2 regions of the Arthrobacter sp. LT660 genome follow, and region 1 is predicted to be linked to the other one. Evidence: riboswitches for the same ligand, from Rfam matches in the RefSeq annotation. Region 1 holds a riboswitch; the other holds the start of a gene.
The links. A riboswitch is a leader RNA that binds a small molecule or an ion and turns the genes downstream of it on or off. The one in region 1 is predicted to bind thiamine pyrophosphate.
Positions count from the first base shown of each region.

Region 2: linked by a shared signal. The riboswitch ahead of thiM (hydroxyethylthiazole kinase) and the one ahead of AC0QSG_RS11400 (sodium:solute symporter family transporter) in region 1 are both predicted to bind thiamine pyrophosphate.

Region 1 covers NZ_CM149651.1:2,464,540-2,472,148, forward strand. Annotated here, with positions in the region: gene AC0QSG_RS11390 (acyl-CoA reductase) at 1-180, opposite strand, end outside; gene AC0QSG_RS11395 (LuxE/PaaK family acyltransferase) at 186-1,382, opposite strand; gene AC0QSG_RS11400 (sodium:solute symporter family transporter) at 1,379-2,842, opposite strand; TPP riboswitch at 2,835-2,949, opposite strand; gene thpD (ectoine hydroxylase) at 3,111-4,010, opposite strand; gene AC0QSG_RS11410 (ectoine synthase) at 4,147-4,551, opposite strand; gene ectB (diaminobutyrate--2-oxoglutarate transaminase) at 4,624-5,892, opposite strand; gene ectA (diaminobutyrate acetyltransferase) at 5,985-6,449, opposite strand; gene AC0QSG_RS11425 (alpha/beta fold hydrolase) at 7,138-7,548, shown strand; gene AC0QSG_RS11430 (hypothetical protein) at 7,560-7,609, shown strand, end outside.
Region 2 covers NZ_CM149651.1:2,651,878-2,659,486, reverse strand. Annotated here, with positions in the region: gene AC0QSG_RS12385 (amidase) at 1-929, shown strand, start outside; gene AC0QSG_RS12380 (DUF4190 domain-containing protein) at 922-1,329, opposite strand; gene pgm (phosphoglucomutase (alpha-D-glucose-1,6-bisphosphate-dependent)) at 1,437-3,083, shown strand; gene AC0QSG_RS12370 (NAD(P)H-dependent oxidoreductase) at 3,183-3,737, opposite strand; gene AC0QSG_RS12365 (aldehyde dehydrogenase family protein) at 3,862-5,334, opposite strand; TPP riboswitch at 5,408-5,501, shown strand; gene thiM (hydroxyethylthiazole kinase) at 5,493-6,323, shown strand; gene thiE (thiamine phosphate synthase) at 6,320-7,003, shown strand; gene AC0QSG_RS12350 (bifunctional hydroxymethylpyrimidine kinase/phosphomethylpyrimidine kinase) at 7,000-7,609, shown strand, end outside.

The sequences.
Region 1 (7,609 bases):
CAGAGCCGGAGTCACGACCGGCATGCGGAGATCGACGGCGCCCCACGAGCGGGTTTCCCACCCGAGGCCGTCGAGCTCGGACTGGCTGAGTTGGGGCAGGAAGAAGCCATCGACGGCCGGCCCCGCGGCGGGCGGGCGGCCGGTGGGCGGCGGGACTTGCCGTTGTTCGGCGGCGGTCATGGCGATCAGCTCCGGTTCGCGCCGAGGATTTCGTCCAAGGCGATCGAGCACCCGCGGGATTCGGTTCCCTCGGCACGGCCACGGAGGACGAATTCGATCGCGGCTTCCCGACCGGGATCCGGTGCGACCAGGTGGCCGACGTCCTCGGCCAGAACCGCTAGGCACGATCCCCGGTTGGCCAGATCGTAGTGGACAATCAGGCCCCTCTGCCCAGGCTCCACGGACGCCCCGGTCTCCGGGTCCACCACACGGATCCGCGTCCACGCCGGGACGCCCTTGCGGCGGGTCCGGACGCCGGTTCCCTCCCAGCCGTCGCGGAGTGCGGTGTCGTAGTACTGGGAGCTGATCTCGGTCATCCCGTAGTAGTTGACGCACCGGGACTCGGGAAGTCCGAGGAGCCGCCCGAACCGCGCGCGCAGGTCCTCGGCGGACACCTCCCGGGAGCGTCCCTTGTACCCTCCGGTGTCCAGCAGGCGGCTCCCCGCCGGCAGGCGGAAGGCAAGTCCCTCGTTGTCGAAGGCGTCCAGCAAATGCACGTAGGCGAAGGAGGCGCCCAGCAGCGCGACGGGCTCCCCCGCTTCCTCGGCCTCCCGCAGGACCGCCGCCACGCGCCGCACGTCGAGGCGGTCGTTCTCCATGAAGTGGGTGCTGCCCGCTGCCCCGAAGAAATCAACCAGGCGGCCGAAAAAGTACGCGAGCGAGGAATGCGGCTGCTCCCCGGGGCGGGCGTTGAGCACCAGCAGGCGGATGCGTTTACGGTCCGGCAGGAAGTAATGCTCAAATCCCGCGCGCAGCGACGCGTCGTACAAGTGGAGGTGCGGATGGTGGTTGCGCCCCCGCTGGGTGGGGTCGGTGCTGCCGCTGGTCATGAAGACCGCCGCCGCGTCCTCCGGTGGCTCGCACGCGAGAGTGAGCTGCTTGAACGCGGCCAACGGCACAGCGGGGATCTGGTCCCAGCTGGTGATCCTCCCCGGTTCCGCGCGGCGCGAGCGGCAAAAGCGCCGGTAGGCCTTGTTGTGGCGGTATTGGTGCTCGAACAACTCGAGCGCGAGTCCCCCGAATTCGACCTCCGCGTCGCTCCCGCCGGCCCCGCCCCCGCCGCCGGTTTCCGACGGTGCGGCACCGCGTTCGACGAATGCCTGGATCCGCAGATCCAGGCTGTCGCGTTCCACGGCCGCGGCCGGCTCCGCGTCGGCGGTCATCGGACCGTCTCCGGCGCATCGGCGGCGGACGGTCCCGGCCGTTGCGGCGACGTCAATGGCGTGGCCAACGCACCAATGCCCTCCATGTCCCGGCTCCGTCCGGACGCCAGGGAAACCACGACGGTGACCAGTGCGGAGGCGAACAGCGCGGCGAGGAACGGGGGAAGCGCGAGTCCCTCCGCGAAGGTCGCAACGGCAATGGCCTCGGGAAGGCTGCCGCCGACCGCGAAACCGTACCCGAGGGCGGCCACGAGGCCGGCCACCGAACCGCTGACCGCGCCGCCCGGCGTCGAACGGCGCCACAGCCCCAGCAACGCGGGCACGATGGTGGCCGCGCAGAAAAGGTCCGCTATGAGGAATAGACGCAGCACCGAGAAGCCCTGGAACGCGACGAGTACCGGGATGACCGTGAACACTGCCGTTGCGATGCGTCCACCGGTGAGCCCCATGGAAGGGGTGTGCGTGACGGCAACGGCGGCGAGTCCGTTCTGCAGCGTGTCCACGGTGGATGCCACCAGCGCGAGGGTGAGCATGAGGACCAGCGCGAGAACCCATTGGGGCTGGAAATCCAGCAGGGCGAAGAAGGGTGCGGGCGGTTCGCCGAGGGAGACGCCATAGGCCGCCGCGAGCAGACCGACCATGCCCGCGGCGAAAACGACGGGAAAGCGCGTCACTGCCCCGAGGACCGCTCCGCGGCCCAGCGCACGCCCGTCCCGGGCCGCCCACACCCGCTGCCAGTAGCCGTTGTGGAAGAGGGTGGTTGCCGTCACCGCCACGACGAGCGTCAGTGCCGCCTCGACGCCCGTCAGGTCCACGGCGAACAACGCCGGATCCATCGGCGCGGCTTCCCGCGACAGTCCGCCGAAGAGCAGTGCGCCGACGACTATCAGCAGGGGAAACAACAGCCAAGATTGCCACCGGTCGGTCCGGATGGAGGCGCGGAGGCCCCCATAGGCCGTATAGAGAACGGTGATGAGCGCGACCGCGGCAATGCCGACCCGCGGATCCATGCTGGACAGGCGTCCGAGCACGGCGCCGACGGCGGTCAGTTCAGCTGCCAACGCCACCAGCATGTACAAGACGGAGATGCCGAGCACGTAGACGTGCATGGTGCGGCCGTAGCGGATCCGAACGAATTCGATCAGGCTGTGCCCCTCGGGAACCAGCGCCCGCAACCGCCGTCCCACGAAGACGAGGCCGAACAGGGGAACCGTGATCGCCACGGCGTACCCCAGGACGCCGGCCAGCCCCACTGAAGCGCCGACCTCGGGCGCCGCGAAGAGTATCCAGGCCCCGACGCCCGAGGCAAAAAACGACAGCCCCAGTCCAAGTCCGCCCTGGCTGCCGCGTGCCACCGTGAACTGTTCGAGGTCGCGGTCCCGGCCCACGGCCAGCCCAACCCACGCGAAAACACCGAGAACGCCCGCCAGAATTGCGATGGTCGTGGAAACACCAAGCATGAATGCTCATCCCTTCGCCGGCATTACCCGGACAGGTTCATGCGGTCGGCGACGTCGTCATTCGCCCTCTCAGCCCGGTTCGTACCCGAGCTCCCGCTCTACACGACTCGACTGTAGTCGCGCCGCTGCCCGCCTCCAAACCGGAATTCGTCAAGCGTTCGAGGCTGTGGATCGGTTCGCGGGCATGTTACTGGCCCACGCGCCGCTGGCCGTTCCCGGGGACATCGAACCCCGAAAACGGCCAGCGGGCGCACCGCCGTCGCACTGTCTAGCCCGCGGGCGTGAAGTCCCGGACTCCGATGTAGTCCGGGCGCGGCTCGGCCGCGCCGAACGGCTCCACCAGGGTGTTCTCGACGCTGTTGAACACGATGAACACGTTGGAGCGTGGGTACGGCGTCACGTTGCCGTTGGAGGCATGCATGCAGTTCGAGTCGAACATGATCGCCCCGCCGGCCTTGCCCTCGAGGACGTCGATCCCGTATTCGTCGGCGAACCGGGTCAGCGTCTCCTTGTCCGGGGTGCCGGCGCCCTGCATGACCAGCGACGCCTTGTAGTTGTCCTCCGGGGTCTCTCCCCCGCACGAGATGTACTTCTTGTGCGAACCGGGCATGATCATCAGCGGCCCGTTGTAGGAGTAGTTGTCCGTCAACGAAATCGAGACGCTCACCGCGCGCGGGGTGGGCATCCCGTCCTCGGCGTGCCAGGTCTCGAAGTCCGAGTGCCAGGAGAACTCCTTGCCCTCGAAGCCGGGCTTGAAGTTCACCCGGGACTGGTGGATGTAGACGTCCGAGCCCAGGATCTGCCGGGCGCGTTCCACCACCCGCGGGTCGTTGGCGATCTTCCGCATGACCGCGCTGGTGCGGTGCACGTCGAAGATCGAGCGCACCTCCTGCGACTTCGCCTCGACGATGGTGCGGTCGTCGGCGCGGACGGTCGGGTCCTCGGACAGCCGGCTCAGTTCGCCCCGGAGCGTCTCCAGCTCGTCGGCGGTGATGAGCTGGTCGATGGCCAGGTAGCCCTTGGACTCGAAACCCTCGAGGGTCCCCGCGTCCATGGGACCGTCGGTGGCGGATCCCCAGACCACGGGACCGGTCCGGTCCAGCACCTTGTAGTCGCTGCCTGTTCGTGTTGGATACTGGTCGTGTAGGCGACTCAGTGTCTCCGTCATGTCCGTTCCTCCTCGGTTGTTGCCGGTCTGCGCCGTACCGCGCAGACACCAATGTGCCGGACCTTTCGGGCCGGCACATCGTTGCTGCCCAGCCTTGCGGATGGGCAAATCCTTGGGGGCGGTGCCCCGGCGCGGGTTATGAGACCGGCGCGGGCTCCTCGACGATCAGCGGGTAGACGCCGTTCTCGTCGTGCACTTCGCGGCCCGTGACCGGCGGGTTGAAGACGCAGGCCATGCGCAACTCGCTGGTGGCGCGCACCGTGTGCTTCTCGTTGCCGTTCAGCAGGTACATGGTGCCGTCGCGCAGGTCGTGGACCTCGCCGGTGGTCTCATCCGTCAGCGTTCCCTCGCCCTGGACGCAGTACACGGCCTCGATGTGGTTGGCGTAGTGGAACGTCGACGTCGTGCCGGCGTAGATCACGGTGTCGTGGAACGAGAAACCGACGCCCTCCCCGGACAGCACCATGCGGCGGCTGCGCCAGGTGTCGGACTTGATGTCGCGGTCGGTGTCGTTGAGATCGTTCAACTGGGTAACAAGCATGGTGCTCCTTTGGTTCTGGGGTGCCCGGGCCGCCGCGCGCGGCGGCCCGGGCAGGCGGGTTCCGGCGTCGTGCTAGACCGTGGCGAGCGCGGGGGCGCCCACGGCGACGCGCGTGGCGTCTGTCAGGATCTGCAGGCCGCGGTTCAGGTCGGCGTCGCTGATGGTCAGCGCCGGCATGAGCTTGAGGACCTCGTCGTCCGGTCCCGAGGTCTCCACCAGGAGACCGCGGCGGAACGACTCGGCTGCCACGAGCCCGGCGGTGGACTTGTCCGGGAAGCGCACTCCGGCGAGCAGGCCGCGTCCGCGGACGGATGCGCCTTCGACCGAGGCGGCCAACGCGTCCAGTCCGCGGTGCAGCGTGGCGATGGTGCCGGCGACCTGGTTCTGGAAGTCGTCGTTGGCCCAGTAGTTCTCCAGCGCCGCGGTGGCGGTGATGAACGCGGGGTTGTGGCCGCGGAAGGTGCCGTTGTGCTCGCCCGGGCCCCAGACGTCCAGTTCGCGGCGGAACAGGGTGAGCGCCATCGGCAGGCCGAAGCCGGAGATGGACTTGGAGAGGCACACGATGTCCGGCTCGATGCCGGCTTCCTCGAAGCTGAAGAACGTGCCCGTGCGGCCGCAGCCGGCCTGCACGTCGTCGACGATCAGCAGGATCTCGTGCTTCTTGCACAGGTCGGAGAGTCCGCGGAGCCAGCCTGCGCGCGCGGCGTTGAGGCCACCCTCGCCCTGCACGGTCTCGACGATGATGGCCGCCGGCTTGTCCACGCCCGAGCCGCTGTCCTCGAGGACGCGCTCCAGCCACAGGAAATCTGCCGTCTCGCCGTCGAAGTAGTCGTCGTACGGAATCTTGGAGCTGTTGGTCAGCGGGATGCCGGCGCCCTTGCGCTTCATCGAGTTGCCGGTGACGGACAGCGAGCCCAGCGTCATGCCGTGGAAGGCATTCGTGAAGGAGAGGATGTGCTGGCGGCCGGTGACCTTGCGGGCCAGCTTGAGGGCCGCCTCAACGGTGTTGGTCCCTGTCGGGCCGGGGAACATGACCTTGTAGTCCAGGTTGCGCGGCTCCAGGATGAGGCGCTGGAACGTCTCGAGGAACGTGCGCTTCGCCGGCGTCTTCATGTCGAGCGAATGCACGACGGCGCCGCTCGCCAGGTAGTCCATCAGCGGCGCCAGCAGCTTCGGGTTGTTGTGGCCGTAGTTGAGGGCGCCAGCTCCGGAGAAGAAGTCCAGGTAGTCGGTGCCGTCCTCGGCGGTCATGGTGCTGCCGGAGGAGTGCGTGAACACTGCCGGCCAGCTGCGGCAGTAGCCGCGGACCTCGGACTCGAGCGTCTCGAAAATATCAGTCATGGGAAATCCCTTCGGTGGTGGTGCGAGTGGCGCCGTGGACGGTGCGGAGGCAACGGCGTCGTACGGCGGTGGTGGAGTGGCGCGCGGCGCGGTCAGCGGGCGGATGCGCCGGTCAGCTGCAGTGCGCGCAGGTCCGCGTCGAGGCCGAGCGGGCCGATGCGGTACAGGTACTCGGTGTCGTGGCCGTCCGGGTAGAGATCCGGGGTGAAGAGCGGTTCGCGGTCGAAATCCGCTCCGTGGCGCTCGGCGAAACTGGTGAACAGGCGGTTGGAGGCCGCGTTGTCCGCCGTGATCGTGGTTTCCACGCGGTCGGCGCCGGCCCGGTGGGCCAGTTCGTCCAGCATGGCCGCGGCGAGGCCGCGTCCGCGCTGGCTTTCGTCGACCGCGACCTGCCACACCATCAGCGTGCCGGGCTCGTCGGGGCGCATGTAGCCCGTGACGAAGCCACAGGGTTCGTTGCCCGCGGTGGCGACGATGGACGTCGCCGCGAAGTCGCGGCACCACAGGAGATAGGAGTAGGACGAGTTGAGGTCCAGGACCTCCGTGTCGCGTGCCATGCGCCAGAGCGCGTGGCCGTCGGTGGTATCTGGGTGGCGGAATTCTGCCTCGTGCCTCGGACGTGTCTGGGGTTCTTCGAGTTGGTCAGCCATCTATTCCAAGGTAGCGACCTGTGTGAGAACATCAAGCCGGGTCCGGGGTATTTGACACCATTTGGCGATATTTCGGCGGCCCGCGGCCCCGTCGAGCACCCCCGGGGATCGCCGGGTTGGCGCGGCCAGCGCGCTAGCGTAGTCACAACCCGGGCCCGCCTTCGCCATCGTTACCAAGCCGTTATATTTCGTAGCGTTCATCTTGCCGCTGGACGCCCTCACGGGGTAGCGTGCCCGCCCGCTTGCCAGGCAGAGGCGCCCACCGCGACGGCGTCCCGTCCGCCGACGCGCGGACTCGATTCGCGGCTGGTTTCGGGAACGAAAAACCCCTTTGCGTGCCGCCGAAGGCGCCTAGAGTGTGGGTACGGCGCACCGACCCCACGGACGGAGCGCGCCGCCGAAGCGGGCGTGGCGCTCGCTGCACGATTCCAGGAGGATCCATGGAACCCGACACCTCCCACATGCGCCGGGAAGAGGTCGACGTCGCCGGAACCGCCACCGCGGCGTCGCCCAACATCTCGCCGTCCACAGTGGACGCGTCGATAAGCTCGTCCTCGTCAATTCGGTCATGTTCGACTCGTGACCCCTCCCCGCGGTGGCCCGCTTCCGCAACCCGGACGTCCGCGCGGGGACCACGCCCGAGGACCTGCTCGCCGTACGGACGAAGACCATGCAAATGACCGTGGGCCGCGAGTTGAGCGACGACGAGATAGCGGACTACACCTCCCCTTGGACAAGCCCGGCCCGCTGCCGGTCGTGGATGGCGATGGCAGGCGCCGCGGACGCGCGCCTCACCACGGATCTGGTCCCGGGTCTGCCCGAGACCGCCATCCCCGCCCGCCTCGTCTGGGGACGCGACGACGACTTCCAGAAGGTCGCCTTCGCGCGCCGGTACGTCCGCGAGATATCCGGGAGCGACCTCGTGGAGGTGACTGGCCGGCACATCCCCACCGAAGACTCCACGGAGGCCGTCGCGTCCGCCATGCCCGAGCACCTCACGGGCTGAAAAGGGGCACGGTGGACGACGCGACGACGAACGAGGGGGCACGGAGCCGGTTGTGGTCCGC
Region 2 (7,609 bases), 190 kb from region 1:
GCGGTTCCTCCGGCGGGAGCGCGGCCGCCGTCGCCGCCGGAATGTTGCCCTTCGCCCCCGGGAACGACGGCGGCGGTTCGGTCCGCATCCCGGCCGCCGCGTGTGGCCTGGTGGGCCTGAAACCGGGCCTGGGCACGGTTCCGGCGGACCTGGCCAACGGCTCCGTCGACGCCTGGGGCGCGCCGCGGTTCGTCGCCTCGGGGCCGATCGCGCGCAACGCCGCGGACGCGGGCCTGCTCCTGGACTCCATGGTCGGGGGCACGGGCGGCGCGTTCCTGGCCGCGGCGCTCGCGGCCGATCCGGGCGGCGGGCGTGCGCTGCGCATCGGAGTCTCCACGCACTCGCCCTTCGCGTCGCACTACGAGATCGCGCTCTCCCCGGCGGCCGCGGCGGCGCTGGATGCCGGCGTCGTGCTGTTGGAACGGGCCGGCCACCACGTGGAGGAGGCGGAGATCCGCTACGACAACCGCTATGCGCCGGCGTTCCAGGCCATCTGGACCGCGGGGCTGGCCGAGGCGCGGATCCCGCGGGCCGGCGAGCCGCACCTGACGCGGTTTACGCGCTCCTTCCGCGATCGGGCGATCGCGCGCCCCGACGCTCAGAAGGCGTCCGCCGCGCGCATCCTGCGCCGCATCGCCGAGGACTCGCGCGCGCAATGGGGACGGTACGACGCCGTGCTGACGCCGGCCCTGGCGCAGACGCCCCGCCCGATCGGCCACTACAACTCGCATCCCCCGGACGACGACTACCGCCTGCAGTGCCAGTACACGCCGTTCACGTCGATCGTGAATGTGGCCGGCGTGCCGGCCATCGTCCTGCCCACGCTGTCCACCGGGGCGGGACTGTCGATGGGGGTGCAGCTGATCGGCCGCGCCGGCGCCGAGGCCGGGCTGCTGGGACTGGCGGCGCAGCTCGAAGCGGCTAGGTGAAGTCCCCGGACATGGCGGACATGACCGGCAGGAAGAGCACGAGCAGCAGCAGGAGCACGAGCCCCAGAACCACGACGAGGTAGCCGAGGACAAGCCCGGCGATCGCCATGCCGCGGCCCTCCGGCTCCCGGCGCAGGGCGATGTGCCCGACGACGATCGCGCCTATCTGCGGAAGGAGGAGGAACCCGCCGGTTACGAGCCCAACGATGCCCAACACCAGCGCGACGATGCTCAGCGTCTTCGGTTCCGCGGCCGGATACGCGCCGGGGTAGACGCCGGGATGGGCCTGCTGCTGCGGCGCCTGGGCGGCGTACGGATTCTGCGGCGCGGGACCTCCCGGTTCCGAGTACCAGGAGGGGTGGCTCGGATCGTTGAACGGCCGTTGTTGCTCGTTGCCCATGGTCCCCGCGTCCTCGCTGTTCGTCCCCGCTGTACGCACCCATTCTAGGATGGCGAAATGTTCCCGCACACATCCGACTTTGGCGGCGGATCTGTAAAGCTGTACCCATGGCGAACCGAGCGGGCACAGTAGCCCTCCCCCAGGACCTGATCGACGTCGACGCGGTGCGCGGCGCGTACTTCGACATCATTCCGGATCCGTCCGATCCCGTGCAGCGCGTCGCTTTCGGCACGTCGGGACACCGCGGAAAATCCCTGAACGGCTCGTTCAACGAGAACCACATCGCGGCCATCACCCAGGCGATCGTGGAATACCGGACCGGCCAGGGCATCACCGGTCCGATCTTCGTCGGCAAGGACACCCACGCGCTCTCGGACCCGGCGCAGGACACCGCCCTGGAGGTGTTGGCGGCCAACGGCGTCCGGGTCCTCCTGGACGCGCGCGACGCCTGGACCCCGACGCCGGCGCTGAGCCACGCGATCCTGGCCCACAACCGCGACGGCGGCGCCGCGCGGGCCGACGGCATCGTCATCACCCCCTCCCACAACCCGCCCAGCGACGGCGGCTTCAAGTACAACCCGCCGCACGGAGGACCCGCCGACTCCGACGCCACGGGCTGGATCGCGGGCCGCGCCAACGAACTGCTGGAGGGCGGCCTCAAGGGCGTCAAGCGCATCCCGCTGGCGCGGGCCAAGGCCGTCGAATCGGTCGGGACCTTCGATTTCCTCGCCGGCTACGTCGACGACCTGCCCTCGGTGCTGGACATCGACGCCATCCGCAACGCCGGCGTGCGCATCGGCGCGGACCCGATGGGCGGCGCCTCCGTGGACTACTGGGCCGCCATCGCCGAGCGCCACCGCCTGGACCTGACCGTGGTCAACCCCGAGGTGGATCCCCGCTTTGCGTTCATGACCTTGGACTGGGACGGGAAGATCCGCATGGACTGCTCCTCGCCCTCGGCCATGGCCTCGCTGATCGGCAAGGTGCGCGACGGCGGGGACCTGTACGACATCGCGACCGGCAACGACGCCGATGCGGACCGCCACGGCATCGTCACCCCGGACGCCGGCCTGATGAACCCCAACCACTACCTCGCCGTGGCCATCGACTACCTCTACCGCAACCGGCCGCAGTGGCCCTCCGGCGCCGGCGTCGGCAAGACGCTGGTGAGCTCGTCGATGATCGACCGGGTCGCCGCATCGCTCGGACGCGAGCTGGTGGAGGTGCCCGTCGGCTTCAAGTGGTTCGTGCCGGGCCTGCTGGACGGAACCGGCGTGTTCGGCGGCGAGGAGTCGGCCGGGGCCAGCTTCGTGCGCTTCGACGGCACCCCCTGGACCACGGACAAGGACGGCATCCTGCTGGCCCTGCTCGCGTCCGAGATCCAGGCCGTCACCGGCAAGTCCCCCAGCCAGCGGTACGGCGAACTGACCGCGGAGTTCGGCGCGCCGTCGTACGCCCGGATCGACGCCGCGGCGACCCGCGAGCAGAAGGCCGCGCTGGGCAAGCTGTCGGCCTCGGACGTCACCGCGACGACGCTCGCGGGGGAGGAGATCACCGCCAAGCTGACCGAGGCACCCGGCAACGGTGCGGCCATCGGCGGGCTGAAGGTGACCACCGAAAACGCCTGGTTCGCCGCCCGCCCCTCCGGGACCGAGGACGTCTACAAGATCTACGCGGAGTCCTTCCGGGGCGACGAGCACCTCGCGCAGGTCCAGGCCGAGGCGAAGAAGCTGGTCGACGGCGTGATCGCCTAGTCGCCCGGGAACCGGGCACAACGAAAAGGCCGGCCCCGTGGGGACCGGCCTTTTCCGCGCCGGCGGGCGCCGGCGTCTTGCTGGTTCTTTTCGGTCGCGCTAGTTCTTTTCGGCGGCGGCGCGGATGCCCTCGAGCACCGCGGCGACCTGGCCGGCGACCTCGGCGTCGTCCTTCGGGTGGGTCTTGGCGAAGCGGACCAGGGAACCCGGGATGGACAGCTTGACGTCCTCGAGGACGGTCGCGCCGGCGATGCCGACGGCCTTGCGGGCCTCGTCCTGCGCCCACACGCCGCCGAACTGGCCGAACGCGGTGCCGATGACGGCGGCCGGCTTGCCGGTCATGGCGCCGGCGCCGTACGGGCGGGACAGCCAGTCGATGGCGTTCTTCAGGACGGCCGGCATGGTGCCGTTGTATTCCGGGGAAACCAGCAGCATGGCGTCCGCGGCACCGGCGGCGGCGCGCAGCTCGGCCGCGGCGGCCGGAACCTGGCCCTCGATGTCGACGTCCTCGTTGTAGAACGGCAGGTTCTCGAGGCCCTCGAACACGTTGACCTCCACGCCCTCGGGCGCGTTGGCGGCGGTGGCCTCGGCCAGCTGACGGTTGGTGGATCCGTTGCGCAGCGAGCCGACGAGGGTCAGGACGGTGGTTGCCATGGGGATGCTCCTATTGGTTTGGGGAACCGGCGCGGGGGCCGATCGATCTTCCACAATATGCAACCGCATGCAATACCGGCCTGTTCCCGTCTCCGTCGTGACGCTCGACACCCTCGCGGCCGCGCTAGAGGATCCGGCGCAGCAGCCCCGCCTTCAGCCGCCCGTACGGCGGGTACACGGCCCGGAGCGTATCGACCACGGCCGTCTTCGACAGAACGGACCGGAACTGGCTGAACGTCTCGAACCCCGCCCGCCCGTGGTAGCTCCCGTGCCCGGACGCGCCGACGCCGCCGAACGGGAGCGCGGGGATGGCCAGGTGCGCGTTGCAGACGTTGTGCCCGATCGCCCCGGCACGCACGCGGTCCTCGAAGGCGGACTGCAGCCGGGGCTTCTCGCTGAACAGGTACGCCGCCAGCGGGGAGGGACGGGAGTTGATGAACCGCACCGCGTCGTCGAACGAGGCCACACGCACGATCGGCAGGACCGGCCCGAAGATCTCCTCGGTCATGACCGGGGACGCCGGGTCGACGTCGGCCAGAAGGGTCGGCTCGATGAACAGCGACTCGGCGTCCGAAGCGCCGCCGCTCACGATGCGGCCCGCGCCGCCCGCGGCCGCCTCGATGAACCCCGCGAGCCGGTCGAACGCGGGGCGGTTCACGATCCGTCCGTAGTCCCGGCTTTTCGCGGGGTTGCGACCGTAGAAGGAAGCGATCGCCTTGGGGAGGTGCTTCTCCAGCCCGTCCGCGGACGTCCCCACGGCCAGGACGTAGTCCGGGGCCACGCACGTCTGGCCCGCGTTCGGGAACTTGCCGAAGGCGATGCGGCGCGCGATCGCCGCGGGGTTGCCGTCCACGACGACGGCGGGGCTCTTGCCTCCCAGCTCAAGCGTGGTCGGCGTCAGGTGGCGGGCGGCCGCCTCGGCCACGATGCGGCCCACCCGCTCGCCTCCCGTGAAGAAGATATGGTCCCACCGCTGGGCCAGCAGCGCCTGGCTGGTCTCGACGCCGCCTTCCACGACGGCGACGGCGCGGGGGTCGAGGTACCGGGGAACCAGTCGCGCGATCAGCTCCGACGTCGCCGGCGCGAGCTCCGAGGGCTTGAGGACCACGCAGTTCCCGGCGGCCAGCGCGCCCACCAGCGGCGCGAACACCAGGTTGACCGGGTAGTTCCACGGACCGATGACCAGCACCAGGCCCAACGGCTGCGGCTCGACCTTGGCGGACGCCGGCTGGAACGCCAGCGGAACGCGGACGCCCTTGGCCTCCATCCACTCGGTGAGGTGGAGCTGCGCATGGTCGATCTCCCCGCGCACCAGATCCAATTCGGTCAGGTGCGCCTCGACGGCCGATTTGCCGAGGTCCGCGGCCAACGCCTCGAGGAACTCGCCCTCGTGGGCGTCGAGCATGCGCTCCAGTGCGCGCAGCTGCCCCGCACGGAACCTCCGCGGGTGGGCCAGCTGCGTGGACGCCGAGTCGCGGAGCCGGGTGACGGTCTCCGCGACGGTGGGGACGACCGGGGCGTCCGGGTCCGCCGACGAAACGTCCGCGACGGTGTCCGCGCGCGGCGGACGCGGCTTGGTGCGTGTAAAAAGACCCATGGTCATCAACCTAGCCGTTTCGGCATCCGCCCGAGCACGAGGGAGTTCACGGGCGGAACACGGTAAGCTCGCCTGCAGTGACACGGGGTGTCCGCCAGGGACTGAGATCACACCCGTACACACCTGATCTAGTTCGTACTAGCGGAGGGATGTCGCCCATGGATTCCATTGCGCCTTCACACCTTGTTCCACCCGTCGTCTCGCCCGAATCGGCCGCGAACCACCTGGGGCGGCTGCGCGCCACGGCGCCGCTGGTCCAGTGCCTGACCAACACGGTCGTCGCGAACTTCACGGCCAACGTCCTCCTCGCCGCCGGCGCCGCCCCGGCCATGGTGGACGTTCCCGGCGAGGCCGCCGAGTTCGCCCGCCTCGCCTCCGGAGTCCTGGTCAACCTCGGGACCCCGCACCGCGAGCAGCGCGAGGCCATGCTCGAGGCCGCCCGCGCCGCGCACGAATCCGGCACGCCCTGGGTGCTGGATCCCGTGGCCGTGGGCGCGCTGGCCCTGCGCACCGGGTTCGCGGGCATGCTCGTTGAGCTGCGCCCCGACGTCGTGCGCGGCAATGCCTCGGAGATCATGGCCCTCGCCGGCGTCGGCGCGGGGGGACGCGGCGTGGACGCGACGGACGACGTCGACGCGGCGCCCGGCGCGGCTGCCGCGCTGGCCCGCCGGACCGGCGGCGTGGTGGCAGTCTCCGGCGCGGTCGACCTGATCACGGACGGCGAGCGCACGGTGCGCGTGCACGGCGGCAGCCCGCTGCTCACGCGCGTCACGGGCGGAGGCTGCGCGCTGGGCGCCCTGGTCGCCGCGTTCGCCGCGGCCGCGGACGATCCATTCGCCGGCAGCGTCGCCGCGCATGCGTTCTTTTCGGTGGCCGCGGAGGCCGCGGCCGCCTCGGCGACGGGTCCGGGGAGCTTCGCCGTCGCATTTCTGGACGCACTGTCCTCCACGACGCCGGAGCAGCTCGCGGAACGGGCGGTGCTGCGATGAGCGCCGCGTTCGACCTCTCGCTCTACCTGGTGGCCAACGCGGGGAGCACCAACGGGCGCCCGCTGGCGGAGATCGTCGCCGCGGCGGTCGACGGAGGGGCGACGATCGTCCAGCTCCGGTGCAAGGACGTCCCGGCCCGCGCCTTCCTCGACGACGTCGTGGCCTGCTCCGAGCTCACCGCGGGCCGCGCGGCGCTCGTCGTCAACGACCGCGTGGACGTGTACCTGGCCGCCCGTGAGGCCGGCGCCCGCGTCGACGGCGTGCACATCGGGCAGTCGGACCTGCCGGCGCCGCTGGTGCGCCGTTTGATCGGCCCGGACGCGATTCTCGGTCTCAGCTCGGGGAAGCTGCCCCAGCTGGAAGCCCTCGCGACCATGCCCGCCGGCACGGTCTCCTACCTGGGGACAGGTGCGGTTCGGCCGACGCCGACGAAGAAGGACCACCCGGATCCGATCGGCTTCGGCGGGCTGGCGGAGTTCGTCGCCGCCGCGCCGCTGCCCTGCGTGGCCATCGGCGGGCTGGGCCACGGCGACGCGGGCGCGGTCGCCTCCGCGGGGGCGTCCGGCATGGCGGTGGTCCGTGCGGTCTGCGCGGCGGAGGACCCGGCCGCCGCCGCGCGATCGCTGCGTTCAGAATGGGAGGCGGCCCGCGCCGCGCGCCGATCGGGGGAGCGCGCATGAGCGCCGTGCCCAACATCCTGTCCATCGCCGGGTCCGATCCCTCGGGCGGCGCCGGAATCCAGGCGGACCTGAAGTCGATCGCCGCGTGCGGAGGCTACGGAATGACCGCCATCACGGCGCTGACGGCGCAAAACACCCGCGGCGTCAGCGGCGTCCACATCCCCCCGGTGGATTTCCTGGCCGCCCAGCTGGCGGCGGTCGCGGAGGACATCCGGATCGACGCCGTCAAGATCGGCATGCTCGGCAACGCGGAAACCATCCGGACGGTGTCCACCTGGCTCCAATCCCTCCCCCCCACCACGCGAAGTGGACATTACCGGGGGTTAGTTAAGGGTGGTGATGTCCACTTCCGGGGGTTGGGGGAGGGGCGGCCGGTGGTGGTGTTGGATCCCGTCATGGTCGCCACCAGCGGGGACCGGCTCTTGGACGACGACGCCGGGGCCGCGCTGCGCGCGCTGCTTCCCCTCGCGGACCTCGCCACGCCCAACCTCGCCGAGCTCGCCGAGCTGTCCGGCGCGCCCCTGGCCACCAGCTGGGGACGGGCACTCGAACAGGCCCGCTCCGTCGCGGCCGAGTTCGGGATCCTGGTTCTCGCCAAGGGCGGCC